Regions from separate parts of the Actinospica robiniae DSM 44927 genome, predicted to be linked through region 1. Evidence: riboswitches for the same ligand, from Rfam matches in the RefSeq annotation. Region 1 holds a riboswitch; each other region holds the start of a gene.

Region 1 (7,746 bases):
GCGGGCCGGGCTGTGGAACGAGGTGCAGCGGCGCCTGCGCACCCCGGGAGGCGCCCTGTCCGGCGGTCAGCAGCAGCGGCTGTGCATCGCCCGGTCCCTCGCCGTGGCCCCGGACGTGCTGTTGATGGACGAGCCGTGCTCGGCGCTGGACCCGACCTCGACCAGGCGGATCGAGGAGACGATCGCCGAGCTCGACGGCCAGGTCACCATCGTCATCGTGACGCACAACATGCAGCAGGCGGCCCGGGTCAGCCGCAACTGCGCGTTCTTCCTGGCCGGGGAGGACCAGCCCGGCCGCGTGGTCGAGGCCGGCCCGACCGAGCGGATCTTCGGCGACCCGGCCGACCCGCGCACCGCCGACTACATCCACGGCCGCTTCGGCTGAGCCCGCGCCGGGCTGCCCGGCGCACGAAAAAGGCCTCCCCGGGTCCGTCCGACGTCGGACGGACCCGGGGAGGCTGCGCGCACGGCGCTGTGCGGCTCGGAAGCAATCGTCAACTGATCACGAAGAGTGCATGATCGTGTACACGATGTGCTTGGCCTGGTCCTGCCACTGCGAGTACAGCGAGCCGTTGAAGGAGCGCTGGACGTCCTGAGCGGCGGTGTGCAGCGACATGTCCTGGTAGTTCGACGGCAGGCTCTTGAGGAACGCCTTGGCCGCGTACGTCGGCGTGGTCAGCTCGGACGGCGAGCCCCAGCCGGTGGACGGACGCTGCTGGAACAGGCCCAGCGAGTCGTGGTCGACCGCTACGTTCAGGTTGTGCAGCTTCGACTCCTGCATGGCGGTGGCCACGGCGATGGTCGACGCGTACGGCGAGAGGTTCATGTTCTCGGCCGCGTGCACGATCGTGGTGGCGTTCTCCCACTGCGCGGAGGTCAGGCTGATGTGGCTCTGGGAGCCCTGCTCCGACGTCGGGGATATGTCCCCCATCGAGACGCTCGCGTAGGGGTTCGACGGCGTCGTCTTGGTCGACTCGGTCGAGGACCGCGTGCTGCTCTGCGTCTCGGTCTGCGCCGGGGCCTGCGCCGGAGCCTGGGCCGCCTTCGAGGCGGTCGCGCCGGGCTGGACGGTGGAGGTCACGGCGGCCGGGCTGGTCGCGGCGGCGGCCTGCGCGTCGCCCGCGCCGGAGGTGGCCAGCGGCACGATCGCGACGCCGACGGCGGCGACGGCCAGGGCCGCGGCGGGGAAGCGCTTGGTCGCGGCGGGCTTGTGCTTCTCGACCATGGCGCTACCGGACTGGTAGCCCTTAGTGGCCGCGGCACTACCGGACTGGTAGCCCTTGGCGACCGCGGCGCTACCGGACTGGTAGCCCTTGGCCAGGGCGGAGCTGCCGCTCTGGTAGGCGGTACGGAAGGGGATACGGGAGATCAGGTCGCGCGTGAACGCACGGGGGGTGTTCGAAGACACGATGAACGAAGCCTCTCCTTCGGCCGCCTACCGGGTTAGCTGACGGGTTCGGGCGGAAGGTGAGTTTGCGCCCTACGGCCCCGATCGAGGCGTCACTCAGCGCACGGCTAGGGTCGCCGTCCGTGAGTTTCGTCTGATGTGAGGGCCGATTCACCCCGGGGGACCGGGCGCACGGTGCGCCACGGAGATTGGGTCCCCGGCTCCGGGAACGGATGCGGCGGTTCGGTGACCGCTGCTCCGCCCTGTCGGACTCGGCGGGTACGTCCGGTGCGCGGTTCGGATTCCACGGCGTCGGCCGGATGTACAACATCGACCATAGCGGCGTTTCCGGCAGTTGTCACAAATCGCCCAAAATACGGCAGAGCGTGACTGAAGAGTCACGCTCTGCCGAGAAAACCGAGTGCCGACGGGCGAATCCGGGCCGTCGGTCAGGCCGGGGCCTTGCCGTTCATGATGTCGTAGACCATGGTCGTGGCCTGCGACTGCCACTGTGCGTAGGCGGTCGGATACCCGGAGCGCTGCACGTCCTGGGCCGCCTCCCACAGGTAGATGCTCATGTAGTCCGGCGCGTCCTTGTCGAGCGCGGCGAGGAAGGCGTTGGCCGCGTACGTCGGGGTGGTCAGCTGGGAGGTGGTGCCCCAGCCCTGCGAGGGACGCTGCTGGAAGAGGCCGAGCGAGTCCGCGTTGGTGGCGGTGGTCAGGTTGATCAGCCGCGACTCCTGGATCGCGGTGGCCACGGCCACCACGGCGGCGTACGCGTGCATCCCGCGCTTTTCCACCGTCGCGACTATCGTCTTCGCGTTCTCCCACTGGTCCGCGCTCGGGGTGAACGTGTTCTGCGTTCCGTAGAAGGCCACCGGCTCCAGGGTGCCCCAGGACACTGAGGCGTACGGGCTGGTCTTGGTGTGGGTCGGCGTCGCGCTGGCCGAAGCGGAGGCGCTCGCGCTGGCCGAGGTCTTCACGCTGGACGCGCTGACGCTGGGCGAGGCGACCGCGGTCGGCGCGCTGCTCGCCTGCTGGGCCGGCACCAGGTCCGCCATGGCCGGATTGGGAGTGGTCGCCGGGGACGCCTCGCCCAGCGCCATCGCCGCCGCCACGCCGCCCGGTCCGCCGACCACCGTGCCCGCCAGGGCCGCGACCGTGATCGCCGGGTACTTGCGCATCCACGACCCGTTCGGGTCGGAGCGAGTGATCGGACTCTGACTCCCGTGCTTCGACTTGCTGTGACTGCCCACGGTCCGCTTACGGCCCTCTCCCTCGTCCGCCTACCGGGTTAGCTGACGGGTTCGGGCGGAAAGAGACGCCCTACGCTCCGGTTCCGGAGCGATTCACCCCGCGGCGGGGAGCACCGAAGTGGGTCCCCGGCTCCACTCGCGTGGACTCGGCGGTCACATCCGGTGTCGCACGGTCGCGACATCCGCCGGATGTGTTGGCCCCAGAACCTAACAGATCGAACGGCCCCATGTCACCGTTTCGTCTCAGCCTTGCCACTGCTTTGACTCGGCGTGAGATACGCCTTACCGGCGCGCGATCCGGCGGCAGGTCGGGCCGCGGCCGTGCGCCACCGCCCGTTAACCTGGGTGTCGTGAACGCCGAACCGACCGGAGCCCCGGACCGCGGCCAGAGCCAGGCCGACCCCCAGGAGATCGCCCGGCTGCGCGTGGCCATCGGCCGGCTGCACCGGCGCATGGTCCAGCACACCGCCGGAGATCTGACGTTCTCCCAGACCTCGGCGCTGGTCGCGGTGGAGAAGCTCGGGCCGATCCGGCTCGGCGAGCTCGCCGCCCGGGAGCGGGTGGCCGCGCCCTCGATGACCCGCACCGTGGCCGGGCTGGTCGAGGCCGGGCTGCTGCACCGGGCCGGGGACCCGCAGGACGGGCGCTCCTACCTGCTGAGCATCACCGACCAGGGCCGCGGCTTCCTCGAGGCGCTGCGCACCGAGCGCTCGGCCGTGCTGGCCGCGGGCATCGCCCAGCTCGGCCCGGTCGAGCTGGACGTGCTGCGCCGGGCGCTGCCGGTGCTCGAGCACCTGGCCGAACGAGAGTCCTGATACGCCGCCGGCGCGCCGTGGCGCGCCCGCGCCGCGCCGTCGGCCACCCCGGCCACGCCCCGGCCGGGAACCGGTGGCAGGATGGCGGCATGGACGTGCAGGAACAGAACGCGGCCGGCGCCGAGGAACCCGTCGAGGAGTGGCCGCCGCGCGAGTGGCGCGAGACCACCCGTGCCGCCGGCCACAAGCAGGCGCTCTACGTCAGCGTGGCCATGCTGGTCATGTTCGGCGCGCTGACGCTCCTGGCGATCTGGGCCTCGCACCACGGCTGACCGCGCCGCCGGGCCGGCCGCCGGCCCGATGCCCCGCCGGCCCGGATCGGCCTACTGCGGCGCCTTGACCTGGCCGGCCTCCGTCAGCTCCGCGATCTCCTCGCCGGGAATGCCCAGCAGGAACAGGATCGTGTCCAGGAACGGCACGTTCACCGCCGTGTCCGCCTGCTCGCGCACCACCGGCTTGGCGTTGAACGCCACCCCGAGTCCGGCCGCGGCCAGCATGTCCAGGTCGTTCGCCCCGTCGCCGATGGCGACCGTCTCGCTCAGCGGCACGCCGGCCGCCGAGGCGAACCGGCGCAGCGCGGCGGCCTTGCCGGGCCGGTCCACGATCGGGCCCACCACCTTGCCGGTCAGCCGGCCGTCCACCACCTCGAGCGTGTTCGCGGCCGCGTAGTCCAGCTCGAGATCGGCCGCGAGCAGGTCGGTGATCTGGGTGAAGCCGCCGGAGACGATCGCGACCTGGTAGCCGAGCCGCTTGAGCGTGCGCACCAGGGTGCGGGCGCCGGGGGTGTAGCGCACCTGCCCGCGCACCTTGGCGAAGACCTCCTCGGGCAGCCCCTCGAGCAGCGCCACCCTCGCCCGCAGCGAGGCGGCGAAGTCCATCTCCCCGCGCATCGCCTCGGCCGTCACCCGGGCCACCTCGTCGAGGCAGCCGGCGTGCTCGGCGAGCAGCTCGATCACCTCGTCCTGGATCAGCGTGGAGTCCACGTCCATCACCACCAGGTGCTTGGCCCGGCGGGCGAGCCCGGCGCGCTGCACCGCGACGTCCGCGCCGCAGGCCGCGGCCTCCGGGGCCAGCCGGCGCCGCAGCTCCAGCGGGTCCACCCCGGACACGTCCAGCTCGATCGCGGTCACCGGGTACTTCGCCAGCCGCACGATCCGGTCGATGTTGCCGCCCGCGTCCGCCAGCGCCCGGGCCATCCGGCCCATCGCGGACGGGCTGAGCGGGGAACCGAGCACGGTCACCCGGCTGCGCCCGACCCCGCGCGGCTGGTTGTCCCCGACCCCCTCCTTGACCTCCACGCCCAGCTTCCACTCCGCCCCCCAGCGGTGCAGCGCAATCCGCAGCTCGGTGTCGTCCCAGGCCGGCGGGGCGGTGAGCAACACGCCCAGGACCAGCCGGCCGCGCAGCACGATCTGCTCCACGTCGCTGACCTCTATGTCGCTTCCGCCCGATCCGTGCTCCTCGATCACAGCGAACAACGACGCGGTCACTCCGGGCCGATCCGCGCCGAACACCAGGACCCGCAGCGTGCGCCCGTGGCGCGTCACCTCTTGTTCCACCGGGCCAAGGTACCGAAGCGGGGCCGCGGCCAGGTAAGTTTGGCCACATGACGGACGTGCTTGATCTGGTCGACGTGACGGTGGTGCGGGACGGCAAGAAGCTGCTCGCCGGGATCGATTGGCGAATCGCCGACGGGGAACGGTGGGTCCTACTCGGACCCAACGGCGCCGGCAAGACGACCCTGCTGCAGATCATCGCGGCGCAGATGCATCCGACCGCGGGCAGCGCGACCGTGCTCGGCGGCGCACTCGGCAAGATCGACGTGTTCGAGCTGCGCACCCGGATCGGCCTGAGCTCGGCCTCGCTGGACGGGCGCATCCCCGGCCGGGAGAAGGTGCGCGACGTGGTGCTCACCGCCGCGTACGGCAAGATGGCGCGCTTCCGCGAGGACTACGAGGACGCCGACACCGGCCGGGCCGAGGACCTGCTCTCCTGGTGGGGCCTCGAGGGCTTCGCCGAGCGCACCTTCGGCACCCTCTCCAGCGGCGAGCGCAAGCGCGCCCTGGTCGCCAGGGCCCTGATGACCGACCCGGAGCTGCTGCTGCTCGACGAGCCGGCCTCCGGCCTCGACCTCGGCGGCCGCGAGGACCTGGTGCGCCGGCTGGCCAACCACGCGGCCGATCCGGCCTCGCCGGTGACCGTGCTGGTGACCCACCACGTGGAGGAGATCCCGCCGGGCTTCACCCACGCGATGCTGCTGCGCGGCGGTTCGATCGTCGCCTCCGGGCCCTCCGAGCTCACCCTGACCTCGGAGAACCTCAGCGCCACCTACGGCATCCCGCTGCACGTGCAGACGTACGAAGGCCGCTACTACGCCCGCGGGCTGTGAGCCGCCGCGCGGATGCGCACCTTGACATGACTCCGGCCGCCCGGCCGGTGGCGGGCCGGGGCGGGATGCCCGAAGGCTGCTGACGGGGCGTCAACCACCGGCTACCATGGCGGCATGGGGTCGGTGGCCACGCTGCACAGCTGGGAATGGTGGCTGCTGGCCGCCGTCCTGCTGCTGCTCGGCGAGGCCGCGACCAACGCGCTCGTCTTCCTGATGCCGTTCGGCGGCGCGGTGGTCGCCGCGGTCCTGGCCGCCTTCGGCGTGCCCTGGTACGGGCAGCTGCCCGCCTTCGCCGTGGTCACCATCGGCCTGCTCGCCTTCCTCCGGCCCGTCGCCGTGCGCCGGCAGGCCGGTCCCGGCCTGCGCACCGGCGCGGCCGCGCTGGTCGGCCAAGAGGCGCTGGTGACCGAGCGGGTGGACGCCCACCGCGGCCGGATACGGCTGGACGGGCAGATCTGGAGCGCCCGCACGCTGGACTCGGAGGGCGTGTTCGAGGCCGGAGAAGCCGTGCACGTCGCGGCGATCGACGGCGCCACCGCGGTGGTGGTGTAATCGTGCCCGTATCCGCACCGTGCGGCGGCACGCTTCAGTGGGGAGGAACGAGGCGCTGATGAGCACATTCGAAGCCGTCGTCTTCGTGGTCGTGGTCGTGGCCGCCGTGGTCTTCTACGTCTACCGCGCCATCCGCGTGGTGCCGCAGGCGACCGCCGCGGTGATCGAGCGGTTCGGCCGGTACAAGCGGACCCTGGAGCCCGGGCTGCGCTTCCTGGTGCCGGGGGCGGACCGGGTGCGGGCCACGGTCGACCTGCGCGAGCAGGTGATGCCGTTCCCGCCGCAGGAGGTCATCACCGAGGACAACCTGCTCGTCTACATCGACTGGGTCGTCTACTTCCAGGTGATCGACCCGCGCCGGGCCACCTACGAGATCCAGAACTTCGTGCAGGCCATCGAGTACCTGGTCTCCACCACGCTGCGCAACATCATCGGCGGCATGGACCTCGAGGCCACCCTGACCAGCCGGGACGAGGTCAACCGGCAGCTGCGCGACGTGCTCGACAGCGAGACCGGACGGTGGGGGATCCGGGTGAGCCGGGTGGAGCTGCGCACGATCCAGCCGAACCGGGACATCACCGAGGCGATGGAGAAGCAGGTGCGGGCCGAGCGGGAGCGGCGCGCGACCATCCTGTCGGCCGAGGGCGTCAAGCAGGCCGAGATCCTGCGGGCCGAGGGCGAGCGGCAGTCGATGATCCTCAAGGCCGAGGGCGAGGCCAAGGCCGCGGCGCTGCGCGCGGACGGCGAGGCGAGCGCGATCTCCAAGACCTTCAAGGCGATCCACGACGGCAACGCCGACCAGAAGCTGCTGAGCTACCAGTACCTGCAGATGCTGCCGAAGATCGCCGACGGCAACGCGAGCAAGCTGTGGATCGTGCCGAGCGAGCTGGGCAAGGCGGTCGAGGGGATCGGCAACGCGTTCAGCAACGCGACCGGCGGCGGCGGCGGCCTGCCGGCCTCGCCGCTCTCGGCCGCGCCGCCGGAGGTCGAGGACGGCGAGCAGGCCGCCGCGCTGCCCCCGGCCCAGCGCAGCGGCCCCCCGGCCGCGCCCGCCCCGGCCGACCGGCCCTCGGGCCGCCGCAACTCCCCGAACGACGTGCTCTTCCGCCGGGACGAGTAGCCGGCCGGCCCGCGCGGCGTCCCGAGGGGCGGAACGGGCGTCTTGATGCGTGGAAAGTAAGGAGCGGTCCCCGGTTGGGCCAGTAGGCTCAGCCGGGTGACCGCAGCTCATGACCTCGCGGAGTACTCCGCGATCTTCGGCGCCGGAATGGCCGCCGGCGTGATGAACACCGTCGTCGGCTCCGGCACCCTGCTGACCTTCCCGACGCTGCTGGCCTTCGGCTACAG
Region 2 (7,746 bases), 1.4 Mb from region 1:
CCCGACCGTTACAGCCCCCTGATGGCCAGGGTCCTGACCCGGCTCGCCCTGATGCACGAGCAGAGCGACGGACCGGCGGCGGGCGCGTTCCGGCAGGAGTCGCTGCCGTACTGGTACGCGGCGGCCGTGCACCAGCGGGAGCGGCTCGGCCCTGATCCCCAAGCGGCGCCGCAGATGCTCCGCTTCGCGCTGATCAAGGAACTGATGCCGTTCGGGCTGGAGCTTGTGCGGCTCGGCCGCGGTCCGGAGGCCCTGCCGTCCGCACGCGAGGCGGTCGACCTCGCGCGAGCGCTGGCAGCGGAGAACCCGGATAAGTGGCAGTCCGTGTTCGAGACGTGCCAGAAGCACCTGGCCGGACTCGAACATCGTCCCTGGTAACGACGAATCGGCCGGGGCTGCACGCCGCCTCGGCTGCTGCGTGTCGAACCGTACTGCCGTCCTGAGCGTCACTCACCACGTAAGGTGTCGGAATATCACCGAGGCGGTCGGCAGTAATTCGGAAGGCAGGACATGGCGAGCAAGAAACCAGGCAAGGCGACGGCGAACACCCTGGTCGACTTCGGCATCACCGGTGACCTCGCGCACAAGATGACGCTGCGCGCGCTCTACCGGCTCGAGCGGCGGGGCCTGCTCGACTGCCGGATCATCGGCGTCGCCGCGGAATCCTGGACGCTGGACCGGCTGATCGAGCACGCGCGCGAGGGCATCGCGGCGTCCGGCGAGAAGATCGACGACGAGGTGTTCGACCGCTTCGCTAAGCGGTTGACGTACATTTCCGGCGACGTCAAGGACGACAAGCTCTACGAGCAGCTGGCGAAGGAGCTCGGGCCGAAGGCGCGGACCGTCTTCTACCTGCAGATGCCGCCCTCGCTGTTCGGCCCGATCGTGGAGAAGCTCGGGCAGCACGACCTGCTCGGCGGCGCCCGGGTGGCGGTGGAGAAGCCGTTCGGCCACGACCTGGCCTCCGCCCGCGAGCTCAACGACCGGCTGCGCGCGGTGCTGGCCGAGGAGCAGCTGCTGCGGGTGGACCACTTCCTCGGCAAGTCCCCGGTCATCGAGCTCGAATACCTCCGCTTCGCCAACCTGGCGCTGGCCGAGCTGTGGGACCGCAAGAGCGTGGCGGCCATACAGATCACCATGGCCGAGAACTTCGGGGTCGAGGACCGCGGCCGGTTCTACGACCCGGTCGGCGCGCTGCGCGACGTGGTGCAGAACCACCTGCTGCAGGTCCTGGCCCTGGTCGCGATGGAGCCGCCGGCCGGCGCCGGCGCGGACGACCTGCGGGACAAGAAGGGCGAGGTGCTCCGGGCGGTGCACCCGGCCGACCCCAAGCGCTACGTGCGCGGCCAGTACCACGGCTACCTCGACGTGCCCGGCGTCGCCGCCGACTCGCAGACCGAGACCTTCGCGGCGCTCCAGCTGGAGATCGACAACTGGCGCTGGTCCGGCGTCCCGATCTACCTGCGGGCCGGCAAAGCGCTGGCCGAGCGGGTGACCGAGGTGCGGCTGCACCTCAAGCGCACGCCGAGCCTCGCCTTCCTGCCCAAGGCCGGCCAGGCCGAGGCCAACCAGATCGTGCTGCGGATCGACCCGGAGCCGGGCCTGCGCATGGCCATAACGGCCAAGGCCGACCAGAGCGCGGACTGGTCGCCGCTCACCCTCGACGCCAGCTTCGCCCGCGAGCTCGGCGAACCGCTCGAGCCCTACGAGCGGCTGCTGCACAGCGCCCTGATCGGCGACGCACAGCTCTACGCCCGCGAGGACAGCGTCGAGGAGTCCTGGCGCATCGTCCAGCCGCTGATCGACGCCCCGCCGCCGGTGCACGTCTACGAGCGCGGCAGCTGGGGGCCGGTCGAGGCCGTGGAGAAGCTGACGCGCAGCCACGTGAAGTGGCACAAGCCGTGGATGCCTGACGAGGTGTAAGACGACAGCGAGGCCGGGCCCCGCCGCCGCACCGGCGGCAGGGCCCGGCCTCGCTGTATCCGGCCCCTGCTATTCGGCCGGGGGCGGCGTCGGGACCGAGCCGTAGCGCTCGCCGACCACCTGCGCGCCGAGCGGCTCGAGGTCGGCCAGGGCCTGCGCATCGAGCCGCACGTCGAGGGCCGCGGCGTTCTGCTCCAGCCACTTGACCCGCTTGGTGCCCGGGATCGGCACCACCGTCACGCCGAGCCGCTCGGCCTGCGCGTACACCCAGGCCAGCGCGACCTGCGCCGCCGTCGCCCCGAGCCGGTCGGCCACCGCGCGCACCGCGTCCGCGATCGCGCGGTTGGCCTGCCCGGCGTCGCCGGCGAAGCGCGGGTTGCTCGAGCGGAAGTCCCCGGCGGCCAGCTGCCCGGTCTCGACCGTGCCGGTCAGGAAGCCGCGGCCGAGCGGCGAGTAGGCCACCAGCCCGATGCCGAGCTCGGCCATCGTCGGCGCGAGCGCCTCGACCTCGGTCCGGCTCCACAGCGAGTACTCGGACTGGACCGCGCTGATCGGGTGCACGGCGTGGGCCCGGCGCAGCTGCTCGGCGGAGAACTCCGAGACGCCGAGCCGGCGCACCTTGCCCTCGCGCACCAGCTCGGCCATCGCGCCGATGGTCTCCTCGACCTCGACGTTCATCGGCGGACGGTGGACGTAGTACAGGTCGATGACGTCGATCCCGAGGCGCAGCAAAGAACTCTCCGCGCTGCGCCTGACGTACCCGGCATCGCCGCGCACGGTGCGGGCGCTGTCACCGCCGGTGCGGTCGATGCCGAACTTGGTGGCCAGCTGGACCCGGTCCCGCCGGTCGTGGAGGGCGCGGCCGACGAGCACCTCGTTGTGCCCGGACCCGTAGATGTCCGCGGTGTCCAGAAGGGTGACGCCGAGATCGATGGCGCGGTGGATGGTGGCGATCGACTCGTCCCAGTCGCCCGGGCCGTAGAACTCGCTCATGCCCATACACCCGAGGCCCTGCGCCGAGACCTCGAGACCGCCGAGGAGGATGCGTTCCATGAGCCACACCGTATCGCCTAAGGCATGGCGAAACCCCTCCCGGTGTGTCCGGGAGGGGTTCGTCGTGTGCTGTGTGTGGTGCTGGCTTTGGTTATCAGTGGTTGACGATGGTGGAGACGATGTGGGCGGCCTGGTCTTCCCACTGCGAGTACAGGGAGCCGTTGAAGGAGTCCTGGACGTCCTGGGCGGCGCGGTGCAGGGACATGCTCTGGTAGCCCGACGGCAGGTTCTTCAGGAACGCCTTGGCCGCGTAGGTCGGGTCGTTGAGCTGGCTCGGGGTGCCCCAGCCGCAGGAGGGGCGCTGCTGGAACAGGCCGAGGGAGTCGTGGTCGACCGCGACGTTGAGGTTCTGGAGCTTGGATTCCTGCATCGAGGTGGCAACGGCGATGGTCGCGGCGTAGGGGGACAGGTGCATGTCCTCGGCGGCCTTGACGATGGAGGTGGCGTTGGACCACTGGTCGGAGTCCAGGGTGATGTGCGACTGGCTTCCGACGGTGCCGGTGGGCTCGAGGGTCGCGGTGGTGGAGCCGGCGAACAGGCTGGTCGGGGTCGCGGCCTTGGCGGTGGTCTTCGCCGGGGTGGTGGTCTTGGTGGTGGTCTTGGTGGTGCTGGCGGCGGTGGCCTTGGCGGTGCTCGCGGTGGCCTTGACGCTCGCGGGGGCGACGTGGGCGGTGGCGGGCTTGGCCGGGGCGGTGGCGGCGGAGGCGGTCAGCGGGGCGACGCCGACGCCGACGGCGGCCAGGGCGAGCGCGGCGGCGGGGTAGCGGCGCGGGCTGGAGATGAAGGTGCGGAACGCGGAGGTGGACATGCGGTTCTTCAGCACGAGTTCTAGAGCCTCTCCTTCGGCCGCCTACCGGGTTAGCTGACGGGTTCGGGCGGAAGGGGAGTTCGCCCTACAGCCCCCACACCGGGCGACGAAGACACGGACGCATAAGCACGTCGTGGGCGTCGTTGGTGAAGAGGGGGCCGATTCACCCCGGGGGACCGGCACGGTTGAGTGCCTGGTACTCATTGGGTCCCCGGCTCCGATCGGGTTCGCGCTGCGGGAGCTTCGTCGACCGCGGCGCCGCCCGGGTATCGGACTCGGCGGGTGCCCGGTGCCGGAACTTGTTTTCACGGCGTGGACCGGGCCACGACAAGAACATTACCCGAGATGCCCGGTATGTCCAAATTCCGGCGGAAACTCAACCGCCCGTAATGACGCCATCACCCGAGGTCAGGAAAAACCCACCCGCAAAGCCCGCGAAACACCTCGGAACCAGCGCCCCACCTGCACGAACGCCCGACCTGACGCCTTTCACCGCATTCCGTGAAATACCCATAGCCAAGCGTAACAACGACCACCCGCCGCTATTCTCCGCAATTCCATAAACGCGGAAAGCGACCATACTCCCGTATGGTCGCTTTCCGATTGTAGGCGATTACTCTGGGTTCACCCGCCTGCGGTTATCGGAATGGTGCTGGCGCCGGCGCCCCCGGTGACGGTGTTGGAGGCGTACACGATGTTGGGATCGGCCGCGCAGGCGGTCTGGTCCTTCACGTCGAAGCCGTAGCCGATCGCGCTGCCGAGGTTCAGGTTGTTGTGCGCGAAGACGTTGCCGCAGCCGAAGCCGGTGTAGAGCTGCTCGACCAGGATGCCCTGCTGGTAGGCGTCGACGCCGGTGTTGCCGGTCACGGTGTAGTCGTTGCCCTTGACGTCGACCCAGGCCACGGCCGAGTTGGCACCCGCCTCGCCGGTGGCGTTGAACGAGTTGCCCTCGATCGTGCTGCCGGTGGTGCCTTCCTTGGCGTCGATGTTCTCGGCGGTGATGCCCGGGCCGAGGGTGTTGTTCAGGATCAGGTTGTCGTTCGAGGTGTCCGGCTGGCCGCCGCTGTAGGTGCCCCAGTTGCTCTGCGCGCTGCCGAGGTAGATGCCTTCGCCGTATCCGGCCTGGTACTGGCCGGTGTTGCTGACGGTGGAGTTCTCGACCGTGTCGTCGCTGCTGAAGGCCCGCAGGTGGATGCCCTCGTCGCCGATGTTGCTCACGTGCAGGCCGTTGAGGACGTCGTGGTCGGCGCCGTCGAGGACGACGCCCTTCTGCGCGCTCGTCACGCTGAAGCCGGACAGGACCCAGTAGCTCGCCTTCAGGTGCACCGCGTAACCGCTGCTGGTGTTGTAGCCGGCCAGGATCGCGGTGACGGGGCCGGTGAGCGTGATCGGCGCGGCGGCGGTACCGCTGATGCTCGGGCTGAACTCGCCGGTATAGGTTCCGGCGGCGAGCTGAATGGTCTCGCCCGGCACGGCCTTGTTCAGCGCGGACGAGAGCTGGCTGGCGGTGGAGACCTGCACGACGGTGCCGCCCGCGCCGGTCGTGCCGGTTGCCGTCGCGGAGGCGCTGGGACTCGCGCTCGCACTCGCCGACGCGCTTGCCGACGCGGATACCGAGGGTGACGCAGAGTTCGAAGGAGACGCCGACGCGGAAGCTGATGCCGACGCAGAGGCCGAAGCCGACGTTCCGGTGCCGCCGCCGGCCGCGGTCAGGCTGAAGTCGTCGGCGTCGTACGTGCCCTCGCCGTACCAGCCGTGGACGTATACGGACACTGAGGTCGTGGTCGCGCCGGTGGTGAACGTGGTGGACAGCTGGCTCCAACCGGCTGCGGCCGGGGTCCAGGCGTCGGAGTAGCCGGTCGCGCCGAGGTACACGTAGTCGCCCTCGACATAGGCCGAGAGCGTGTACTGGGTGTTCGGCTGCACCGCGACGGTCTGAGTGCACTGCGCGTCGTCGGAGCCGGTGGCCGCGCCGGCCAGCGCGTGGGCCCCGGCGTGCACCGGCGAGCCCACCACCGAACCGGTGCCGGCGTCGCAGCTCCACGGCGTGAGCGTGCCGGTCTCCAGGCCCGGGTCGGCGAGCAGGTTCGCGGCGGCGGCGTCGGCGGTCGTGGGTGCCAGCGCCCATCCGCCGGCCGCGAGCAGCAGCCCGGCCAGCGTGGCCGCGCCCAGCGTGCCGGTGCCGTAGATGCGGACCCTGCGACGTCGGTTCACGACGGGTTCATCTCCCCTCGATGGCCCGCGGCCGTGCTCCGCCGAGCACGCGCCGCCTGCGCGCCGGGTCACAGCACCCGACGATGTCCGCAGTCACGATGCGGCACCAGCCGACGCGCCGTCAAGGGGTCTAGACCATTTTGGCGGCCGGCGGCTCTCGCCGCCGGTCGGATCCCCGATCCTGCCGGGTCGTCTCGCGCGCCCGGCCTCAGCCGTTGCCGACGTTGCCGCAGAGGTTGTCGAGGGCGTCGCCGTCGCTCTCCAGCCGCTGGCCGGCCGCGTCCGCCGAGGCCTCGCCGGACGAGTCGCCGTGCAACAACTGCTGCAGGCCGGTCAGGAAGGTGTCGAGGTCGGTGTCGAACTTCTTGATCGCCAGGCGGACGTTGTCGTGCGTCGCCTTGGCCTCGTCGCCGGTGAGCTTCTGCTGCAGGCTGCGCATGTCGCTGATGAACTTGTCCCCGGCGGTGGTCAGCTGCGTCGAGTCGCCGCTGCTCTCGGCATCCTGCAGGCCCTGCTCGTCGGCCGACAGGGTCGAGACGAGCTGCGCCGAGTCCGACTCCGCCGAGATGCAGGCCGCGTCCGCGGCGGTGGAGTTGCCGATCTTGTAGATGCCGAACGCGGCGCCGCCGGTGAACACCAGCGAGAGCGCGATGCCGACGTTTCCCGCGACCTTCCCCGCGCCGCCGAGCGCGGACGCCCGAGCCCGGCCGATGATCGAGAGGACCAGGCCGACCACGGGTATGAAGCAGCAGATGGCGCCGGCCAGCGCGACGCCGTTGGAACGCTGCGCCGGATAGGCGCCGGGCTGCGGCCAGCCGCCCGGCTGCGCGTAGCCGGCGGCGCCCGCCGGGTAGCCGGGCTGCTGCTGTTGCCCGTAGTCGGGCTGCTGCTGCCCATAACCGGATTGCTGCGGGTAACCGCTCTGATCGAGGTTGGACGCGGACAGCTCCTGGTACGGGTCGCGCTCGAGGTAGGGCGTGGTGGGCTGCTGCCCGGAGTACCCGCCCTGGTCCGGATAGCCCCCGTAGGACGGCTGCTGCGGCGGCGCCCCGTAAGGCGGCTGCTGCTGCGACGCGTTCGGATCCGGCTGCCCGGGCCACGACTGCTGGCCCTGCTGCTCCGGCTGCGCGTAATAGCCCTGATTCGGCGGCTGCTGCGGCGGCTGCTGCTGAGGCCAGCCGCCTTGGGACTGGCCCGGCTGCTGAAGCGGTTCAGAGGGGTTTCCCCAAGATGGCTCGGTCATCGCCGCGTTGCCCCGTTCGTCTCGATCACGGTGGTGTGCCTGTCTTCGCCGACTATCATCGAGTATGAAACAACGCGTTGTCGAGGGCTCGGACCGCGCATCCGCCGAGCGGAGAACCCGTTGCGCCGAGCCGCGATCGCGACGCGGCACCCGTCGGCATGTGCCCGACGGTCTCCTGCTCTCCCGCCCGCAGTCGCAGAGGGCGACGATGCCGGCGAGATCTCGCCGGTAATGATCGCCGAATCATTCGGCGATCTTTCGGGCTGAAAAAATTCGCGCCTTAAAATTTCATGACTGCTAGGATGCGCCTGCCTGCAGCGCCCGCGTGAGATTTACGGGATGCGGACGCTGATTCTTTAGGGAGGGATCAAAGGCATGTTCCAGCCTGTCCACCCACCAAAACCACCACGATTCCGCGCGTTCGCACTGGTCGCAGCCGTCGCCGCGGCTCTCGTCCTTTCGGCCGTGCCGGCCTCGGCCGACGTCGCGTCTTCGCCTTCGACGG
Region 3 (7,746 bases), 4.3 Mb from region 1:
TGGGTCGCGTAGTCGACGTACACGATGCCGAACCGCTTCGAGTATCCGAAAGCCCACTCGAAGTTGTCCATCAGCGACCACGCGAAGTAGCCGGTCAGCGGCACGCCTGCTTCGATCGCGCGATGGGCGGACACGAGGTGGCGCTGCAGGTAGTCGACGCGCTCGGGGTCGTGCACGCGCTTGACGCCGTCTTCCTCGACGAGCTCGTCGCGGTAGGCCGCACCGTTCTCGGTGACCATGATCTCGAACTCGGGATAAGCCTCGTGCGTCGCCACGAGCAGGTCGTACAGGCCCTGCGGCGCGACGTTCCAGCCCATTTCCGTGTACGGCCCGGGCTGCTCGACGGATTCGACGCACGCGGCGCCCGGGTGCACGGTGCCCTCGGTCGGGTGCTCGGGACCGCGGCGCACCGTGCCGGTGCAGTAGTAGTTGATGCCCACGATGTCGATCGGCTGGTTGATCAACTCGAGGTCGCCGTCCTGCACGAACGACCAGTCGGTGATGTGCTTGGTGTCCATCAGCAGGTCGTGCGGGTAGAAGCCGCGCAGCTGCGGGTCCGTGAACGCGCGGTTCTGGAGGGCGTCGAGCTGGCGCTTCGCGTCGACGTCCTCGGGATTGGCCGGGTCCGCGGCGTACGTCATCGCCAAGTTGTTGGTCACGGAGAACTTGGCGTCCGGCCGCTTGACGACCTTGCGCAGCTCGATGAGCGCGAGGCCGTGGGCGAGGTTCAGGTGGTGCACGGCCTGCAGCGCCCCGATCTCGCTGCGGCGCCCGGGAGCATGGTTGCCGCTCGCATAGCCGAGGTAGGCCGAGCACCACGGTTCGTTGAGCGTGGTCCACACGGCGACGCGGTCGCCGAGGCGCCGGCCGACGACGCGCGCGTACTCGGCGAAGGCGTAGCTGGTCTCGCGGGTGGTCCAGCCGCCGCGGTCCTCGAGCGGCTGGGGCAGGTCCCAGTGGTAGAGCGTCACGATGGGCTCGATGCCGCGTGCGATCAGGCCGTCGACGACCTTCTCGTAGAAGGCGAGGCCGGCCTCGTTGATCTCGCCGGTGCCGGCCGGCAGGATGCGCGGCCAAGCGATCGAGAGGCGGTAGGCGGACAGGCCCAGGCTCTTGACGAGGTCGAGGTCCTCGTCGACGCGGTGGTAGAAGTCGATCGCGACGTCACCGGTGTCACCGTTCTCGACATTGCCGGGGACATGGCTGAAGGTGTCCCAGATGCTCGGTCCGCGCCCGTCCTCGGTGGCCGCGCCTTCGATCTGATACGCCGCTGTCGCGGCGCCGAAGACGAACCCGTCGGGGAACTTCAGACCGCTCACGCGGAAGTCGTCGGTGATGCCCATGACGTCGTGTCCCTCGTCCTTCGATGACAGGCGCGGCGATACCCGTAAGACAGCTGATCCGCCCCACGTGGCCCGGTACTCCGGCCGCAAGTCGTGATCATGCCACACCATTCGCGTGGAGTCATGTGGGGAAGGGCCGTGGGCGGCCGAGGCAAGGCCCGTCAATGTTCGTACTTGCGGCGTAGCGGCGCCGAAGGCCGCCTGGTCCTGCGGAAGTAGTCCTCTGCGAAAGAGGGAACGCACCCTTCGCGCTCCGTACGGAAGTCAGCCGGGTCCGTGCCGCGGTGAATTACGCAGAGTAATCACGAAGACCTGCGCGGCGACGGCAATAGAGGAGTCGTCGCTCAACGTGTCGCGGGAGATGCGGAGAATAGCGCTCGAGAATTCCTTTTACGCTCGGTAATCGGTTCCGCACTTATTGCGATGAATGCGGTCGAAATGACCATCCGTGCCGCGAACATGCTGGTCAGGCTCGCTTCAGGTCGACTTCTGGGGCGTTTTCGACAGGGCGCCGGGTGGGTTTTCCTCGACGCTTGGCGACTGTCCGATTACTCGGTGTGGGTAATTTCGGAGGATTTGGACAATCCGGTCAAAGTGGGTATTGTTTTCGTTGTGCACCGGCCCACGCCGTGAAAGTAGATTCCGGCACCGGTCGCACCCGCCGAGTCCGACAGGACGGCGCAGCGGTTCGACGAAGCTCCCGCAGCGACCATCCTCGGAGCCGGGGACCCAATGAGTACCAGGCACTCAACCGTGCCGGTCCCCCGGGGTGAATCGGCCCCCTCTTCACCAACGACGCCCACGACGTGCTTATGCGTCCGTGTCTTCGTCGCCCGGTGTGGGGGCTGTAGGGCGAACTCCCCTTCCGCCCGAACCCGTCAGCTAACCCGGTAGGCGGCCGAAGGAGAGGCTCTAGAACTCGTGCTGAAGAACCGCATGTCCACCTCCGCGTTCCGCACCTTCATCTCCAGCCCGCGCCGCTACCCCGCCGCCGCGCTCGCCCTGGCCGCCGTCGGCGTCGGCGTCGCCCCGCTGACCGCCTCCGCCGCCACCGCCCCGGCCAAGCCCGCCACCGCCCACGTCGCCCCCGCGAGCGTGAAGGCCACCGCGAGCACCGCCAAGGCCACCGCCGCCAGCACCACCAAGACCACCACCAAGACCACCACCACCCCGGCGAAGACCACCGCCAAGGCCGCGACCCCGACCAGCCTGTTCGCCGGCTCCACCACCGCGACCCTCGAGCCCACCGGCACCGTCGGAAGCCAGTCGCACATCACCCTGGACTCCGACCAGTGGTCCAACGCCACCTCGATCGTCAAGGCCGCTGAGGACATGCACCTGTCCCCGTACGCCGCGACCATCGCGGTTGCCACCTCGATGCAGGAGTCCAAGCTCCAGAACCTCAACGTCGCGGTCGACCACGACTCCCTCGGCCTGTTCCAGCAGCGTCCGTCCTGCGGCTGGGGCACCCCGAGCCAGCTCAACGACCCGACCTACGCGGCCAAGGCGTTCCTGAAGAACCTCCCCTCCGGCTACCAGTCGATGTCCCTGCACCGCGCCGCCCAGGACGTCCAGGCCTCCTTCAACGGCTCCCTGTACTCGCAGTGGGAAGACCAGGCCGCCCACATCGTCTCCACCATCGTCAACCACTGATAAAACCCAGCACCACACACAGCACACGACGAACCCCTCCCGGACACACCGGGAGGGGTTCGTCGTTATTTTGGTAGCTCATCCAGAGATGAGGGGGCGATAGTTGAGCGAGCCGGAACAGAGGCTGGCGAGGGCGATCGGCTCGAGGCTTGAGATCGCCCGGGTGGCCGCGCTCGACTGGGTGGACGGACCGACGCTCGGTTTCCTCGAGATCGAAGGGATTCACGGCGCCTGGTACTTCCGTCTGCTCGCGGAACATCAGCAGACGCAGGACGGCAGCGACTCGCGGCTCTTCGAGCTGTCCGCGGCTGCTCCGGGGGTCGTCGATGAGCTCGTGGTCAAGTCCGGTGAAGCGAGGAATCCAGACTGGACGGGGGTGTGGGTCCCGCGGTGGCAGTTCTCCGATGCGGCTGCGAAGGCAGCGGCGGATGCGTTCGTCGAGCAGGCCGTCTCGTCGGCTGGAGCGGTCGCGTTCATCATGCGAACGGGCGACCTCCACCGAATCGCCGAGGTCTGGCGAGTCGCCCGGCCGAGTTCGGCGGAGTGGGCCGCCAAGTGAGCGCGAGCCCGCCCATGTGCCGCGCGCGAGCAAAAGGTTGCGGGCCGCTCAACCTTCCCAAGGTGACGGAATGCTGACACGTTGATACGGGGACTAATGAGACGGGGACTCATGGGACGGGGGGAGAAGATGATCATCACGCCGACGTGGTGGCAACCCAGCATCGTGATCTCATGGGGGGTCCTTGCCGGGGGGTGCGTTGAAGCCGCCGTGAGCGAGCCGCATGGCGTTTACTCGTTCGGCGCGCTGCTGCTGCTCTGGCTGCTCGCCTGGGCCGCAGGGCGCTCGATACGGCTGGAGGTCACCGAGGCCGAGGTGATCGTCACCCGGGGCTACGTGCGCATGCAGTCGAACGTGCCCCGGCGGGTGGCGCGCAGTCGGCTCGGTGCGATCCACTACTACCCGAAGGTGATCACCTTCTGCGGACCGGACGGCACCCTGCTCATGCGGACCAAGGCCGAGTGGAGCCTGAAGCAGATGATCACGGTCGCGGCCGAGCTACAGGTTCCCATCTATGACAACAGGCGCTTCCTCCACCTGGTGCCGAGGAGAACGGGACGCCTGGCATACGACCCCGTCTACGGCCGGCGGCCCCGCTGACGGGGACGGGCACTGGTTCCCTGCCGGTCAGCCTTCCTCGCCGCGCCGCCTCTTGCGGCGGAAGTACACGCCGGTCCCTCCCAGCGCCACGAGTGCAAGCGCTCCGACGCCCGTCGCGAGCAAGGTGCCGCCGTGTTGCTTGCCTGCCGAGTCAGAGGTGGCGAGGGCGACGGGGTCTACGGCGGGCGCGGCGGTTGACTGGCCCGATTGAGGCACGGCACTGGTCGTTTGCGTGAGCGCGGCAGATGGCTGCGGGCTCGCCGAGGGCGGAGCGTCGATGGTCGCCGAGGCAGCGACGCGAGACGCGGCCGTGTTCACGCCCGTGGAAGATTTGCTGCTGGCGGCTGGGGCGCCGCTCTTGCCGTGGGCTGACGCCGGAGGCGAATAGGGCGGCGAGTTCCCATCGGTGACGCCCGGAGGAAGGACGCTGGTGCCCGTGTTGAAGCACGTCGCGCAGTCCAGCGCCCACGAGGTCTGAAATCCCGGCGCCTCGACGCCTTCGCGGTAGAGCGCTGCCACGCTGGCGAAGCCGTAGTTCGAGTCGTTCCACGAGGTGAACTCCAGGCCGAGTTCCATCGTCGTCGAGCCCGCCTTGACCGGCAGGTAATCCGGCAGGGTGGCAGTGGCGCACACGTCCCTGGCGTCGCCCCCGAGCGTCGGGCAGGAGCCGGGGACGGCAGTGGCGCTCGTCCAGGAGCCGTCGATCTTCCAGAAGACCTTGGGCCAGACCAGTTTGACGGAGTTCGGGATCGTGCTCAGGGTGACCTGCGGCTCGACCAGGCAGTCGGGACCGTCGTTCTGCACGGTCGCGGTGATGGCGATCATCTGGTTGATCGCCGACGTCGACGCGAAGTACTGGTCTACTGAGGCCAGGAGGGAGTCGCAGCCGCCCAGCGAAGCGGCGGGGGCAGAGGTCGAGGCCGCCGTGCCCGCGGCTTCGGCCGTCGACGCGGCGGCCACGATGGTCACGCCGAGCAAGGCGGCCACGGTTGCCGCGCCTGCGAGGGAAAATATGGAGTGGCGCGCGGGGCGTGAGGCGGACATGGCGTTCCCGTCGCATTGAAACGGAGGACGAAGGCGGGCGAGGTTAGCAAGGGCTCGGCCAACGGTGCAACCGCCCTTGTAAAGCACGTGGGAACATGGCTGGGGCGTCATGCATGCGATCCTCGATTTCCTTCAGCCGGGCTGGGAAGATCGCGACTTCTTCATCGCGTATGGACGCGTCTAGGCGGCCGCGGCTGGGCGCCATCTGTCGGCAGAGCCTGGGAAGCTCTCGCCATGGGCGTGATGTACGACTATTTCGCGGCGCCTTCGGACGCCGCCGCCGCTGCGACTATCGACCTGGCTGGCGGTCCAGGCGGCCCACTGTCCCAGTTGCCGATGCCGTTTCGCGACCTGGTGGCGAAGTACGGGTTTGAGGGCGCGCGCCGATTCCTGAAGTCGACGGTCCGCGTATCCGACGCAGGCATTCCTGCACTGTTCACGAAGGGGTTCGACCCGGTAGCGGATCTTGGTGCCGTGTATGCGCTGCTGACCGGCGCAGGTCCCGAAGTTCTCGACAAGCTGGGCGATGTTGTGGTCGCCGAGAGGGATGGTGGCGAGCGGCTGGTCCTCTCAATAAGTGCCGAGGTGAGCGACAGCCTCGCCTGTTCGACCCCGGGCGATCTTCAGAGCGCTGCGGCTGAGTGGGTCGAGGCCGAATCGCCATATCGTCAGGTTGACGTGGAAGGCATCTCGGGTCTTCTTGAGCAGCTTGCCGAACTGGCTCGCATGGCTCGTGCCCGTGGCGATGGGCTGTACTGCTGGGTGTGCTTGTGACAGCCACCTGCGTTGTTGCCGCCAGGATGCCTGACCAAGCGGGCAGGTCAGAGAGGCCGCACGTTTCTTCCTCACAAGTCGGCAGCTCAGCGTGACCGGCCGATCCAGGCGTTCATGAGCTCCGCCGCCAACCAATGTCCGCGCCGTTCCGCTTCGGCGACGACTGTGACGCCATCGGCGCTACGCAACGGGTCCGCCCCACGGGCAAGGAGCAGCGCGGTGACATCGACATGCAGCGGCTTACCCGTCTGGTCGTGGCCGTCGATCTCGGTGTCTACCGCGTGACGGAGCAGGGTCCAGCCGTCACCGTTATCGTCTTCGACGTCATGACCGGCATCGTGAGGTTCGGATCTTCGCTCCGGCGCCCCGGGAAACGCGGAAGAACTGCGCTTATCGCGAAGAACTTGAACGGGTCCGGGCATATGGCTAGAGTCCGGTCCAGATGTCCGCGCTGGCGGGGCTCGGGGCCTCGGGGCGGAGATCTGCGCCGCGCGTCGACGACGCGGGCGTTCACAGCGTGACCGCGGCTCGTGCACCGCGGACCTCCATCCCCTTTTGGGGCCCATTCGCCTGGCAGGACCGGGATTCTCACTCTCACCCGTGGGTGACTCCTGCGCGACTTCCCGCCGCAGGACCGTGAGCTGTGTTCCGGCTAGGCGTCATCGGAAGAGGACCGCATGTCAGCTCACCGTCCCCCCACGCACCCGACCCGTCCGCCCACGTACCCGACTCCCGTCCCGCACCCGGCCCGTCCGCATCCGTATCCGTACCCGACCCGCAGGACGCTCACGGCGCTCGCGGTCGGGGCGAGCGCGCTGATCTCCCCGCTGCTGGGGCAGATCGACGCGCACGCCGACGCGGAGGAGCCGATCTCGCCCGCCGCGTACGAGCAGGAGCTGAACGCCGCGGCGACCGCGGACGAGGCCTACGACGCGGCTCTTGCGCAGGCCGCGCAGCTTCAGCAGAGGATCGACGCGCTTCAGGCGCGGATCTCGTCCGACATCGGCGCGCGCGACGCTCTCCAACGGACGCTCGGTTTTCAAGCCGCGCTGCAGTACCGGGGCGGTGCGATGCCCGGCCTCGAGCTCGTCCTGGACGACGACCCCGCCGCATACCTGAACGCGGCCCTGGTCCGCGAGGAGATCGCCGGCGAGGATACCAGGGCCTTGCGATCACTGGCCGAGGACGAGGCGCGGCTCGCCGCGGACCAGTCGCTCGTGCGGGCCGACCTCGCCCGACAGCAGGCGGCCGTCGACGCCGCGCAGGGCCGCAAGGATGCGGCACTGGCCGCGGCGAAGGGGGCGGAGGCGATTTTCGACGCCCTCGGCAGCGCCGGGCAGCGGGCCGTCTCCGCGGCCGGGCAGGGGGTGGATCCGGGACGGGTGCATCTGACCGCGACGGCTCCGAACGCGCGCGCCGCCGCCGCGGTGGCGTATGCGGAGTCGAAGGTCGGCGATCCGTACTCCTACGGTGCCGCCGGACCGAACGCGTTCGACTGCTCGGGCCTGACGATGGCGGCCTGGGCGCGGGCCGGGGTCGCGCTGCCGCACAACGCCGCCGCTCAGGCCGCGATGCTGGCCGCGGTCAGCGTCTCCCAGCTCGAGCCCGGCGATCTCGTCTTCTACAGCTACGACGGCGGTGCGATCGCGCATGTGGCCGTCTACGTGGGCAACGGACTGGTCGTCCACGCTCCACGGCCCGGTGAGGACGTGCAGTACGGCAACGTCTTCACCGTCGGCCCGATCGTGCGCGTGGGCCGGGTCACCGCCTAGC
Region 4 (7,746 bases), 8.0 Mb from region 1:
CCGACTTCCGGCAGCGTGCCGGCCTGCTGATGCGCGGCGGCCAGGTTCGCGGCGCCGCGGGCTTTGAAGCTGCCGGTGTGCTGGAGGTATTCGAGAGCGAACGTCACGTGCGCGCCCTCGGTGCCGGACGATCCGGGGTCGGCGGGCGCGAGGGTGACCGGGCGGATGCGGCCGGAGACGCGGTCGGCGGCGGCCGCGACGTCGGCGGGGCCGATGAGAGACGGCGCGGTGGAGCGGTCGGCCATGGCGGCGAGCCCTCCTCGGGTGCTGCTCGGGCGGATGGCGGAGGGTATCCGCCCGGCCGGCCGGGCGGATACCGCTCCACGCTACTCGCTCAGGCTCGCGCGTTGCGGATCACCGGCGGCGCTCAGCTGCCCGGGGTGATCTGGACGATGTCGAGCACCGCGGTCGCGGTCAGGCCGAGCGCGCCGTTCGAGCCGGTGATGCGCACGGTGACCTGCAGCTCCGCGGCGTGGCAGCCGGTCGGTACGGTGTAGACGGTGTTCTCGGCCACCTCTTGGCCGGCCCGGTAGTCGACCGCGCGCAGCAGCGGGTCGATGATGGGGCAGCCGGTGGGCAGGGCGCCCGAGGAGCTGAGCGGGAGCCACTGGCCGGACCACATCTCGGTGGTGTCGACGGCGGCGTTGCTGCAGTTCGTGGTGATCAGGTCGGCGGTGGCGGAGCCGCCGGGCACGACCGTGGCGGGGGTGAAGGCGAAGCCGTTGAGGGCGATCGGGAAGCTCGCCGCGCATACGGCGGAACCGTCGGCGGGGGCGGCGGCGGCCTCCGCGCTGGGGCAGCCGGCCACCAGGGACAGCGCCATGGCGGCCCCCGACGCGGCGGCCATCGCCGCGATGGGGTGGAGCTTATGGAGCAGCACCATACTGACATCCTTTCTCGCTGTGGGAGAGCGATTGCGTATTCACTATCGGGGCGAAGCCGACCAGATCGCAATGCTCTGCGACGAGATGGATGTTCCGGGAATTCTGGGGCGGTGCGGGAGGTGGCGGCGACGGAAGATGCCTGGGGCACGCGTGCTACGGGTGGGGCGAGGCGCCGACGGCGGCGGCCGGCTCAGGCGGGGAACGGCAGAGCGGCGGCCAGGGCCTCGGGGGCCTCGTCCGGGATCCAGTGGCTGATCCCCTCGAGCTCGACGAAGCGGTACGGCCCGGCCACGTGCTCGACGCAGCGTTCGGCCGCGTCCCGGGAGATCGCGGCGTCGGCGGTGGACCAGACGTAGGTGACCGGGACGTCCACGGTCGGGGTGTGCGCGCCCTCGCCGAACTTCGTGGCCTGATACCAGCTCAACGCGGCGGTCAGCGCCACGGGGTCGCTGAGCGCCGCGAGGTGCGGCGCCGCGGCGCGGTCGTCGAGCGGACGGTAGAGCGCGCGCAGCCGGCGGGCGTCGTCCTCGAGGAGCACGCGCGCCGCCTTCGCCGGGTCGCGGAAGAGCGAGACGTAAGACGACATGCGGCGCTGCTGGGCGCTCGCGGCGAGCGCGGCGGCGAAGGCGGCCGGGTGCGGCACGGAGACGGCGGTGAAGGTGCGCACGCGGTCGGGGTAGTGCGCGGCGAGGAACCAGCCGACCAGCGAGCCCCAGTCGTGGCCGACGACGTCGACCGCGCTCAGGTGCAGCGCCTCGAGGATCCCGGCCGCGTCTCCGGCCAGTTCGGGCAGTGTATAGGCGCCGGGGTCCGCGGGCCGCGCGCCCGGCGAGTAGCCGCGCTGGTCGAGGGCGATCAGGCGCAGGTTCGCGCCGTCCGCGGCGAGCACGGCGGCCAACGCGTCGTAGGCCCGGTGCGTCTGCGGGAAGCCGTGCAGCAGCAGCACCGGCCGACCGTCGGCCGGGCCCTGCTCGGCGAGATCGAAGGTGAGGCCGCCGACCTCGACGGCCCGCCGGTGCCAGCCGCCCGTCGCGAGGCGGTCACCTTGAGTGTCGGACATGAGAACTTCCTCGCCGCCGCTACCGACTGCAGCCGAGCCACTGCGCCATCGACGATACGACACCGGAGCTCCGGGAGTAAGGGCGGGCGGGCCGCTTTAAAAAGATCCTGAACAATCCGAAGGGGACTCGAACGATGTCCGTTTCGCCCGTTTTAGCAGTGAATACCATGACTTATTCACCAGTATCTTACCAACAGACGATGAGGCGGAACCCCATAAGGGACACCGGAACCCACACCGGCCACATCACCCTTTCCATCTCTTCCCCTCACAGACCGCATCGTTATTAAGCAGTTACTGCCCTGGCTCGCATATCGGAGCGCATTGCCTCTAAGGTTCCATTCAGTCGCTGCTGTCAAGTCGCGTAAATACTCGACCGGCAGCGCAACCGCCGAATCCGCACCGGCCTTGACGTGCCCTCGCGGAGCCGGGGACCCAATCCCCTTGGGGTGAATCCGCGCCGTGCCGGCGCGGTAGGGCGACCTCTTACGCCCGAACCCGTCAGCTAACCCGGTAGGCGGGCGAAGAGGAAAGAGCACGCATGTCATCGCACCGCAAGCCCAGGCTCTCCTTCGTCCGGAATCGTGCCCGCGCCCTCACTCTCTGCGCGGCCACGTTCGGGACGGCGGCGCTGCCCGGCATCGCCTCGGCGGCGACCGCCGCTCCGGCCACCGCCACGGTTCCGCAGGCCACGACCGCGCACTCGGTCACCGTGCACGCGGTCGCCGTCTCGGACAGCACCGGCTCCAAGTCCAGCAGCTCCACGAAGCAGCAGGTCCACACCGTCGTCGCGGGCGACACGCTCTTCGGTATAGCCAAGGCCGCCCTCGGCGACGGCTACGACTACCCGCAGATCTACAAGCTCAACAAGGGCAAGGCCCAGTCCGACGGCGGCAAGCTGACCGACCCCGACCTGATCGAGATCGGCTGGAAGATCGCGCTGCCCAGCGGCTCGAAGGCGTCCGCCTCCTCGTCCTCGAGCTCCTCCTCCAGCTCCTCGAGCAGCTCTTCCGCGAGCTCGAGCTCCTCGTCGAGCAGCAGCTCGTCCTCGTCCTCCGGCTACGCCGACGACCTCGACGGCTGGATCAACCAGGCGATCTCGATCCTGAGCGCGCACGGCTACTCGGTGACCTACAACGCGATCTACCAGACCGCGATGAACGAGTCCTCCGGCAACCCGAACGCGGAGAACGACTGGGACTCCAACGCCGCCGCCGGCACCCCGTCGATCGGCCTCATGCAGGTCATCCAGCCGACCTTCGACGCCTACGCGCTCTCCGGCTACGACGACATCTGGAACCCGGTCGACAACATCATCGCGGCGGTCATCTACGCCCAGGACACCTACGGCGGCCTGGACAACGTGGTGGCCGAGCGCTGCGGCGGCTCCTGCTGGTCCGGCTACTAAGCCGACACCCGCACAGCCGGTCCGCGACACCGAACCCCGCGCATCCCTTCCCGGGTGCGCGGGGTTCCGCCGTGTATCGTAGAACTCTGTGACAGTCGATGGAACAGCGGCATACTCAGGGCTCGAAGACCTGCCCGGGCTGGTGCCCGCGGCGGTGCGCCTCGCCCGCGGGCAGGGCTTCGACTACAGCTGCCTGCCGGAGCACGGCGAGCTGCTGCGGGTGCTCGCCCGCGGCGTCGGGGCCGGCCGGATCGGCGAGACCGGCACCGGCTGCGGGGTCGGGCTGGCCTGGCTTTCCGCCGGAGCGCATCAGGATGCCCAGGTGGTCAGCGTGGAACGGGATCCGGAGCGCGCCGCACTGGCCGCAGAGCTCTTCGACGCCCGGCCCAACGTCGAGGTCGTCCAAGGCGACGTGAGCCGGCTGCGCAAGTACGGACCCTTCGATCTGCTCGTGCTCGACGGCGGCGGCCAGGGCAAGGGACCGGACGACGGGCCGATCGATCCGGCGCAGTGGCTGGCGCCGGGCGGGCTGATCGTGATGGACGACTTCAGCCCGCTCACCAGCTGGCCGCCGCGGTTCGGCGAGGCCGTCGACCTGCCTCGGCTGCACTGGCTGGCCCACCCCCGGCTACGCGCGACGCAGGTCCGCGTGACGCCCGAGTGGTCGGCCCTGCTCGCCACCTATGTGGGCTGAGTAACCGGCTCACTGTGCCCGCGAGACCGCGGCGGGCCGGCGCGCCGAGCCGGCGCCGTCCCGCCGCGTCCGCCCTCACTCGGCCAGTGCCGCCTCCTCGGCGTCGGTCAACAGACGCGACCGGATCAGGAACCTGACGCCCTCGGGCGCCTCGAGCGAGAAGCCGCTGCCCCGGCCCGGCACCACGTCCACGGTCAGGTGGGTGTGGCGCCAGCGCTCGAACTGGGCGGCGCCCATCCAGAACGCCACCGGCTCCCCCACCCCGGGCACCTCGATCCGGGCGAGCAGGACGTCCGAGCCGCCAGTGCGGAACTCGCCCTCCAGGTAGCACATCGGTGAGCTGCCGTCGCAGCAGCCGCCGGACTGATGGAACATCAGCGGGCCGTTGGCCTGGTAGAGGCTGCGCATCAGCGCGGCGGCCGCATCCGTGACCGCGACCCGGGATACGGACCGCTCCTGCGGCATCGTCATGGCTTCGCCCCTTCCGCTGCGCACCGTCGCCGAACCGTCGTCGGCCTAGAAGAAGCCCATGGCCTTCGGGCTGTAGCTGACCAGCAGGTTCTTCGTCTGCTGATAGTGGTCGAGCATCATCTTGTGGTTCTCCCGGCCGATGCCCGAACCCTTATACCCGCCGAACGCCGCGTGCGCCGGGTAGAGGTGGTAGCAGTTGGTCCACACCCGGCCGGCCTGGATCGCCCGGCCGGCCCGGTAGGCCTGCGCGGAGTCCCGGGTCCACACGCCCGCGCCGAGGCCGTAGAGCGTGTCGTTGGCGATGCGGATCGCGTCGTCGAAGTCGGAGAAGGCGGCCACCGAGACCACCGGGCCGAAGATCTCCTCCTGGAAGATGCGCATGTGGTTGGCGCCCTCGAAGATGGTCGGCTGCACGTAGTAGCCGCCGCTCAGCTCGCCGCCGAGGTCCACCCGCTCGCCGCCGAGCAGCACCTTCGCGCCCTCGGCCTGGCCGATGTCCAGGTAGGACAGGATCTTCTCGAGCTGGTCGTTGGACGCCTGGGCGCCGATCATGGTGGCGGTGTCGAGCGGGTGGCCCTGCACGATCCGCTCGGTGCGGGCGATCGCCTCGGCCATGAACTCGTCGTAGTGGCCGCGCTGGATCAGGGCCCTGCTGGGGCAGGTGCACACCTCGCCCTGGTTGAGCGCGAACATGGTGAACCCCTCAAGCGCCTTGTCGAAGAAGTCGTCGCGCTCCCGGGAGACGTCCTCGAAGAAGATGTTCGGGCTCTTACCGCCCAGCTCCAGCGTCACTGGCTTGATGTTCTCGCTGGCATACTGCATGATCAGCCGGCCGGTGGTGGTCTCGCCGGTGAAGGCGACCTTGGCCACCCGGGCGCTGGAGGCCAGCGGTTTGCCCGCCTCCACCCCGAAGCCGTTGACGATGTTGACCACGCCGGGCGGGAGCAGGTCGGCGATCAGGCTCATCAGGTAGTGGATCGAGGCCGGGGTCTGCTCGGCCGGCTTGAGCACCACCGCGTTGCCCGCGGCCAGGGCCGGGGCCAGCTTCCAGATCGCCATCAGGATCGGGAAGTTCCACGGGATGATCTGCGCCACCACGCCCAGCGGCTCGTGGAAGTGGTAGGCGACGGTGTCCTCGTCCAGCTCGGCCAGGCTGCCCTCCTGCGCCCGGATCGCGCCGGCGAAGTAGCGCAGGTGGTCGATCGCCAGCGGGATGTCGGCGGCCATCGTCTCCCGGATCGGCTTGCCGTTCTCCCAGCTCTCGGCCACGGCGAGCTCGGCCAGCTTGCCCTCCATCCGGTCCGCGATCTTGTTGAGGATCTCGGCGCGGGCGGCGGGCGAGGTGCGGCCCCAGGCCGGCGCGGCGCGGTGCGCGGCGTCGAGGGCGCGCTCGACGTCCTCGGCGGTGCCGCGGGCGATCTCGCAGAAGGCGGCTCCGGTGACCGGGGTCGGGTTCTCGAAGTACTTGCCGCCGGCCGGCGGGCGCGACTCGCCGCCGATCCAGTGGTCGTAACGGTTCTGATAGCTCATCAGCGCGTCGGCAGTGCCCGGCGCGGCGAAGCGGGTCATGGAAGACCTCCACGTGTCGTCCGGCCGCCCGCCGTCGGACGGCCGCCCACGCGGGTGAACCTAGACCGGCGAAGGTTACCCGAACGTTGCGTGGCGCCGGGCCCCGGCCAGCGCCGCGCGAGCGTCGGCGTCCTCGGCGCCGAAGCGGGCGATCCAGTCCTCGAGCAGGCCGGGGTCGCCGGACTCGAGCACGCACGAGCGCAGCCGTACGTCGATCCAGTGGCGCTCGGCGACCACCGCGGGCGCCTCGGAGCGCGGCAGCAGCGAGCCCGCGTACGCGGCGAGCGCGGCCGCGGCGTCCTTCTCGCGCAAGGCTCTGGCGACATCGAGGAAGTCGGCCGGCAGATCCGTGGCGAGCCGGTAGGGGCGGGAGCGCACCAGCCCGCCGAGCGCGTGGCGCAGCCGGTTGACCTCGACCCGCACGGTGGCCTCGGCCGCGTCGTCGTCGTAGAGCCCGGATGTGAGCTGATCCCCGGTCAGGCCCTCGGGGTGGAGCGCGAGGATGACGGCCATTTCGCTGTGCCTGCGGTTGAGCCGCGTGGGCCCGACCATGGCGTGGTCGCGTCCGAGGGCGAGCAGCCTCGGCGCGGGCGGCAGCCAGAGTGTCCGGGTGCCGACCACCGGGCCGGCGGCGAGCTGGGTCTCGGCCGCGCGGGCCGCCGCGGCGACCAGGGCCAGGCTGTGCGGATGAGCGACGATGTGGCCGCCGGTGATGTCCACGATGCCGAGGATGCGGCCGGTGGCCGGGTCGTGGATGGGCGCGGCCGCGCAGGTCCAAGCTTGGACGGTGGGGCGGAAGTGCTCGGCCGAGAAGATCTGCACGGCGTGGTCGAGGGCCAGCGCGGTGCCCGGCGCGTTGGTTCCGGCGTGCGACTCGTCCCAGACGGCGCCCTCGACGAAGTTCATCGCCTCGGCCCGGCGGCGCGCGGCCGCGTGCCCTTCGACCCACAGCAGCCGGCCGGAGGCGTCCGAGACGGCCATCAGGTGTCTGCCGTCCTCGGCGACCGAGCCGACGAGTTCCCGCAGCAGGTCGATGACTTCAGCAAGCGGGTGGGTCCGGCGGTAAGCATCGAGTTCCGCACCGGCGAGGGTGACGGGCGGATCCTTGGCCGGATCGACTCGGGCGCGGGCCGAGCGCTCCCAGGAGCGCGCCACCACGTCGCGGATCGCGCATTCGCCCGAACCCGGGCCTGATCGCGGAGTGCCGGAGAGGAACGCGTCTCGCGCGCGGGCGATCTCGCGCGCGCTCGCCGCGGGGTCTGCGCCGGTCTCGGCCAGCCAATCGCCGCTCATCGTCCACCGCCTCGTCGAGGAGGAATATACGGGCTGAGGCGGCATCAGTCACCGGGCGCGCGCGGTGCTCTCACGCCGCGTGACCGGCCGTCAGGCGTGGGTGGTCTCCACCCCGGAGCCGATCTGCGCGTCGACGTCGCCGATGTAGCCGTGCGCCTCGTCGTCGGGCAGCCGCACGGCGAGCGCCCAGTAGTAGATGCCGAGGCTGAACGCGGCCACGAGCAGCAGATCCCACCACTGCGCGATCGCGGCCGTGGCGCCGCAGGAGGTCGTCCGGGCCGGGCCCTTCGAGCAGTAACGGCCCTGCCACGAGAGCAGGCCCATGCCGACGAGGTAGACCGGCAGCCACTGGGCCGCGCGCCAGTCC

What was found. A riboswitch is a leader RNA that binds a small molecule or an ion and turns the genes downstream of it on or off. The one in region 1 is predicted to bind cyclic di-AMP.
Region 2: it holds a riboswitch for cyclic di-AMP, as region 1 does, so the genes downstream of both, ACTRO_RS44615 (hypothetical protein) here and ACTRO_RS44335 (hypothetical protein) in region 1, are expected to answer to the same signal.
Region 3: it holds a riboswitch for cyclic di-AMP, as region 1 does, so the genes downstream of both, ACTRO_RS48905 (hypothetical protein) here and ACTRO_RS44335 (hypothetical protein) in region 1, are expected to answer to the same signal.
Region 4: it holds a riboswitch for cyclic di-AMP, as region 1 does, so the genes downstream of both, ACTRO_RS00160 (transglycosylase SLT domain-containing protein) here and ACTRO_RS44335 (hypothetical protein) in region 1, are expected to answer to the same signal.

What each region holds. Positions count from the first base shown of each region.
Region 1 covers NZ_KI632511.1:7,987,794-7,995,539, forward strand. The annotation lists gene ACTRO_RS34540 (phosphate ABC transporter ATP-binding protein) at 1-385, shown strand, start outside; gene ACTRO_RS44335 (hypothetical protein) at 503-1,408, opposite strand; cyclic di-AMP (ydaO/yuaA leader) riboswitch at 1,418-1,638, opposite strand; gene ACTRO_RS34550 (hypothetical protein) at 1,837-2,265, opposite strand; gene ACTRO_RS34555 (hypothetical protein) at 2,276-2,611, shown strand; cyclic di-AMP (ydaO/yuaA leader) riboswitch at 2,656-2,805, opposite strand; gene ACTRO_RS34560 (MarR family winged helix-turn-helix transcriptional regulator) at 2,994-3,458, shown strand; gene ACTRO_RS34565 (hypothetical protein) at 3,548-3,730, shown strand; gene serB (phosphoserine phosphatase SerB) at 3,782-5,017, opposite strand; gene ACTRO_RS34575 (ABC transporter ATP-binding protein) at 5,065-5,847, shown strand; gene ACTRO_RS34580 (NfeD family protein) at 5,962-6,399, shown strand; gene ACTRO_RS34585 (SPFH domain-containing protein) at 6,458-7,519, shown strand; gene ACTRO_RS34590 (sulfite exporter TauE/SafE family protein) at 7,616-7,746, shown strand, end outside.
Region 2 covers NZ_KI632511.1:9,386,181-9,393,926, forward strand. The annotation lists gene ACTRO_RS40305 (hypothetical protein) at 1-378, shown strand, start outside; gene ACTRO_RS40310 (glucose-6-phosphate dehydrogenase) at 511-1,923, shown strand; gene ACTRO_RS40315 (aldo/keto reductase) at 1,993-2,976, opposite strand; gene ACTRO_RS44615 (hypothetical protein) at 3,071-3,799, opposite strand; cyclic di-AMP (ydaO/yuaA leader) riboswitch at 3,809-4,028, opposite strand; gene ACTRO_RS44620 (carbohydrate binding domain-containing protein) at 4,409-5,998, opposite strand; gene ACTRO_RS44625 (chromosomal replication initiator protein DnaA) at 6,207-7,241, opposite strand; gene ACTRO_RS40335 (hypothetical protein) at 7,598-7,746, opposite strand, start outside.
Region 3 covers NZ_KI632511.1:3,708,113-3,715,858, reverse strand. The annotation lists gene ACTRO_RS15755 (GH1 family beta-glucosidase) at 1-1,343, opposite strand, end outside; gene ACTRO_RS47230 (hypothetical protein) at 1,767-1,976, shown strand; cyclic di-AMP (ydaO/yuaA leader) riboswitch at 2,035-2,255, shown strand; gene ACTRO_RS48905 (hypothetical protein) at 2,265-2,996, shown strand; gene ACTRO_RS15745 (hypothetical protein) at 3,160-3,555, shown strand; gene ACTRO_RS15740 (hypothetical protein) at 3,685-4,155, shown strand; gene ACTRO_RS15735 (hypothetical protein) at 4,183-5,199, opposite strand; gene ACTRO_RS15730 (hypothetical protein) at 5,434-5,973, shown strand; gene ACTRO_RS45700 (ankyrin repeat domain-containing protein) at 6,060-6,395, opposite strand; gene ACTRO_RS43370 (C40 family peptidase) at 6,651-7,745, shown strand.
Region 4 covers NZ_KI632511.1:30,189-37,934, forward strand. The annotation lists gene ACTRO_RS00145 (serine/threonine dehydratase) at 1-245, opposite strand, end outside; gene ACTRO_RS00150 (hypothetical protein) at 368-883, opposite strand; gene ACTRO_RS00155 (alpha/beta fold hydrolase) at 1,075-1,944, opposite strand; cyclic di-AMP (ydaO/yuaA leader) riboswitch at 2,324-2,480, shown strand; gene ACTRO_RS00160 (transglycosylase SLT domain-containing protein) at 2,486-3,352, shown strand; gene ACTRO_RS00165 (O-methyltransferase) at 3,441-4,046, shown strand; gene ACTRO_RS00170 (DUF779 domain-containing protein) at 4,122-4,517, opposite strand; gene exaC (acetaldehyde dehydrogenase ExaC) at 4,563-6,086, opposite strand; gene ACTRO_RS00180 (helix-turn-helix domain-containing protein) at 6,162-7,379, opposite strand; gene ACTRO_RS00185 (APC family permease) at 7,470-7,746, opposite strand, start outside.